DNA from 2 places in the Vibrio rotiferianus genome. Region 1 is predicted to be linked to the other one. Evidence: predicted binding sites of a transcription regulator. Region 1 holds the regulator's gene; the other holds the start of a gene.
What was found. Region 1 encodes MetJ, which represses methionine synthesis genes. Its sites were predicted from a motif close to TTAGACNTNTANANGTCTAA; they were not measured.

Region 1 (2,415 bases):
CATGATGACCAACACGGTACAGCAATCGTAACGGCAGCGGGTATGCTGAATGCAATCGAGCTGCAAGGTAAGAAGTTAGAAGAATCAACCATCGTTTGTCTTGGTGCTGGTGCTGCAGCTGTGGCATGTATGGAGCTGTTGATCAAATGTGGCGCAATGCGCGAGAAGATCTACATGCTGGATCGTAAAGGGGTGATCCATACACGTCGTGACGACCTAAACGAATACAAACAGTTGTTCGCAAACAACACTGACAAGCGCACGCTTGAAGATGTTATTGAAGGTGCGGATCTGTTCTTGGGTGTATCGGGTCCAAACCTACTACCAGCAGAAGCGTTGAAGCTAATGGCAGACAAGCCAGTTGTGTTCGCATGTTCAAACCCAGATCCAGAAATCAAACCTGAACTGGCTCACGAAGTGCGTGATGACTTGATCATGGGTACTGGTCGTAGTGACTACCCGAACCAAGTAAACAACGTACTGTGTTTCCCATTCATCTTCCGTGGGGCGTTGGACGTTCGTGCAAGCGAAATCAACGATGAGATGAAGTTAGCGGCTGTTGATGCGATTCGTGAGTTGGCTAAAGAGCCTGTGCCTGAAGCGGTACTGAAGGCGGCGGGCGTAGATAAGCTAGAGTTTGGTTCTGATTACATCATTCCAAAACCAATGGATTCGCGTCTGTTACCACGTGTTGCGAAAGCCGTTGCTCAAGCAGCAGTTGATTCGGGTGTTGCTCGCATTGAAATGCCAGAAAATTACATGGCTGAGTAAGTGATAGAATAGAATTCTTCAGATAAAGGAAAGGGACGCAGTAGCGTCCCTTTTTAGTTTGCTCTGAAGCTACCCCCGGCGTAGCGTCATCATGCTAACGAATTTGTAAGCAATTATTCTTCGTCAAACGCTTCGAATTCGATGCCCATAGCCGTCATCAGCGCTTTCGCTTCTGTAGGAATATCATCTGGACGGTCTTTACGAAGGTCTTCGTCAGTTGGCAGTGGTTGACCTGTGTACGCATGTAGGAACGCTTCACATAGTAGTTCACTGTTAGTTGCATGGCGTAAGTTGTTGATCTGACGGCGAGTTCGCTCATCAGTCAGCACCTTTAAAACTTTTAGCGGGATAGAGACGGTAATCTTTTTTACTTGTTCGCTTTTTTTACCGTGCTCAGCATACGGGCTAATGTATTCGCCATTCCAGTCAGCCATTGCGCACCTTCATTAATGTAATAAGTTAGAAAAATAAATATAGGTGCTGATTTTAGCTGCATTTACCGCCATAAGCAAAGACATATAGACGTCTAGAAGTGTTGACGTCTCATTTTTAGACAAGTAAAGTGAGGTTAATAGTCAGGGAAGAGTATTAATCAAGTGAGCAGCATAAGCTAGATATAGCGCATTCCCATTTAGATGTCACCACCCGTGAAAGGATACACCCATGAGCACCCGTAAGCCTGCGACCATTGCTGTACGCACTGGTATCGAGTCAGACAGTCAATACCACGCTGTTGTACCACCAATCTACCTTTCTACTAACTATGGATTCCCTGCATTTGGTGAAGTTCCACAGTACGATTACACCCGTTCCGGTAACCCAAACCGAGGTCTGCTGGAGAAAGCGCTATATGAACTTGAATCAGGTAAAGGTGCGGTTGTCACTAACTGCGGTACGTCGGCATTAAACCTTTGGGTATCGGCATTTCTTGGTCCTGATGACTTAATTGTGGCGCCACACGATTGCTACGGGGGGACCTATCGTCTGTTCAATACTCGAGCAAGCAAAGGTGATTTTAAAGTTCTGTTTGTCGACCAATCGGATCAGCAAGCTCTGGATGCTGCGATTGCTAAAAAGCCAAAGCTTGTCTTACTAGAAACACCGTCTAACCCGCTCGTGCGCGTGGTCGATATTGCGGCAGTATGCGAGAAAGCGAAGCAGGTAGGCGCATTAGTCGCAGTGGATAATACCTTTTTGACACCTGTGTACCAAAAGCCTTTAGATCTAGGTGCGGACTTTGTTATCCACTCAACGACGAAGTACATTAATGGTCACTCTGACGTGATTGGTGGTGTGGTGATCACTAAAAGCGAAGAGCATGCTGAAGAGTTGGCATGGTGGGGCAACTGCATTGGTGCAACGGGTACACCATTTGATAGCTACATGACGCTTAGAGGAATTCGTACGTTGGGTGCACGAATGCGAGTTCACGAAGAAAGCTCTCAGCAAGTGTTGACGTATTTACAAACGCAATCTTTGGTGGCGAAGATTTATCATCCAAGTTTGCCAGAGCATCCGGGTCACGACATCGCGAAAAAACAACAATCAGGTTTTGGTTCAATGCTGAGCTTTGAGTTTGCTGGCTCATTTGAGCAGCTAAAAGTGTTTGTTAAAGAACTTGAACTCTTCTCTCTTGCAGAGTCG
Region 2 (2,415 bases), 190 kb from region 1:
TGGATTTACGGTACGAGGCATAACTCCTCCTTGATTTATTCCCACGGTGGCACCTAGGCCATAAAAGATGGTTGGCTGACGTTTTTCATGACTCTGTTTAGCCACGTGAGCCTGCATCACAGCTGTTTACGTTATATACATCGAAAGTGCATTTAACATTATGTTAACTATTGGCGGAGATGGAGCAATTTACAAATAATTGCCGAATTTTTGTTCAAGGAGAAAGAGAAAAAGAATGGACAGGTCTAAAATAAAAAGCCCTCGCCAGAGGCGAGGGCTTTATCGATTCTTGCGTGGCTTGATTACTTGATGCCAGCGAAGTCGCGTAGAAGTTCAGCTTTATCAGTCGCTTCCCATGGGAACTCTTCGCGACCGAAGTGACCGTATGCTGCTGTCTTCTTGTAGATTGGTTGAAGAAGGTTAAGCATTTCTTGTAGACCGTATGGACGTAGGTCGAAGTGTTGACGAACCGCTTCAATGATGATGTCGTGAGATACTTTTTCAGTACCGAACGTTTCAACCATGATAGACGTTGGATCAGCAACACCGATTGCGTAAGAAAGTTGGATTTCACAGCGGTCAGCCATGCCAGCTGCTACGATGTTTTTCGCTACGTAACGTGCTGCGTAAGCTGCAGAGCGGTCTACTTTCGATGGATCTTTACCAGAGAATGCACCACCACCGTGACGAGCTGCGCCGCCGTAAGTATCTACGATGATTTTACGACCAGTTAGACCACAGTCACCCATTGGACCACCGATAACGAAACGACCGGTTGGGTTAATGAAGAAGTTTGTGTCTTTGCTAATCCACTCTGAAGGTAGTACTGGCTTGATGATCTCTTCCATTACTGCTTCACGTAGGTCTGGAGTAGAGATTGAGTCACAGTGTTGAGTTGAAAGAACAACTGCGTCGATACCAACGATCTTACCTTGGTCGTACTGGAACGTTACCTGAGATTTAGCGTCTGGACGCAACCAAGGTAGTGTGCCGTTTTTACGTACTTCCGCTTGTTTTTGAACAAGACGGTGAGAGTAAGTAATTGGAGCTGGCATTAGGATTTCAGTTTCGTTTGTTGCGTAACCGAACATGATGCCTTGGTCGCCCGCGCCTTGCTCTTTAGGATCAGATTTATCAACACCTTGGTTGATGTCTGGAGATTGCTTACCGATGGTGTTTAGAACTGCACACGAGTTTGCGTCGAAGCCCATGTCAGAATGAACATAGCCGATCTCACGTACTGTTTCACGAGTCAATTCTTCAATATCAACCCATGCAGAAGTCGTGATCTCACCACCAACCATTACCATGCCGGTTTTTACGTAAGTTTCACAAGCAACGCGTGCTTTTGGGTCTTGCTCAAGGATTGCATCAAGAACTGCGTCAGAGATTTGGTCTGCGATTTTATCTGGATGACCTTCTGATACTGACTCAGAAGTGAACAGGTGCTTAGCCATGATAGCTCCAATCTTTAGGTTTACTCATGGCTAACTAACGCAAGCTTGCCACGAAAAATACAATACAGTTTGTAGGTGTTTCTACATCTAGACGTCTATTTTAATTTCCCACGGTCGAATTACAAGCTCTTTTTCGATTTGAATTCGTCTAGCTTATTACCCAATCGTTTGCTTTTGATGGGGTGAATTTTTAATAAATTCACCAGTAACTCCAAAAAGATTGAGTTAAAACCGCAAAAATGGTGAGTAAAACGTTTGCAGTCAGATTTTGGCTTTGAGAGAATATTGCCCGCACTTTTATACTCAGCTCGCTAGATGAAAGTGCCCACATTCCTTTATCAATTCGCTTAATGCACTCAGGAGCAGACATGTCTTCTCGTAAACATCTGGCAAATGCAATCCGCGCTCTTAGCATGGATGGTGTTCAACAAGCTAACTCTGGCCACCCAGGCGCACCTATGGGTATGGCTGATATCGCTGAAGTTCTTTGGCGTTCTCACCTAAACCACAACCCAGCTAACCCAGAGTGGGCTGACCGCGACCGTTTCGTACTGTCTAACGGTCACGGCTCTATGCTGATTTACTCTCTACTGCACCTGAGCGGTTACGAGCTGTCTATCGACGATCTTAAGAACTTCCGCCAGCTTCACTCTAAGACTCCTGGTCACCCAGAGTACGGCTACGCACCTGGTATCGAGACAACAACAGGTCCTCTAGGTCAAGGCATTACTAACGCTGTTGGTATGGCTATGGCTGAGAAAGCGCTAGCAGCTCAGTTCAATAAAGAAGGCCACGACATCGTTGACCACTTCACTTACGTGTTTATGGGCGACGGCTGTCTGATGGAAGGTATCTCGCACGAGGCATGTTCTCTTGCTGGTACACTAGGCCTTGGTAAACTGATTGCATTCTGGGATGACAACGGCATCTCTATCGATGGTCACGTTGAAGGTTGGTT

Region 2: metK (methionine adenosyltransferase) is a predicted target of MetJ. The motif match lies at 1,537-1,556, and genes of this name have one in related genera.

Annotation. Positions count from the first base shown of each region.
Region 1 covers NZ_CP018312.1:126,227-128,641, forward strand. The annotation lists gene BSZ04_RS09625 (malic enzyme-like NAD(P)-binding protein) at 1-771, shown strand, start outside; gene metJ (met regulon transcriptional regulator MetJ) at 885-1,205, opposite strand; gene BSZ04_RS09635 (O-succinylhomoserine (thiol)-lyase) at 1,435-2,415, shown strand, end outside.
Region 2 covers NZ_CP018312.1:313,931-316,345, forward strand. The annotation lists gene BSZ04_RS10550 (DUF2189 domain-containing protein) at 1-21, opposite strand, end outside; gene metK (methionine adenosyltransferase) at 303-1,457, opposite strand; gene tkt (transketolase) at 1,826-2,415, shown strand, end outside.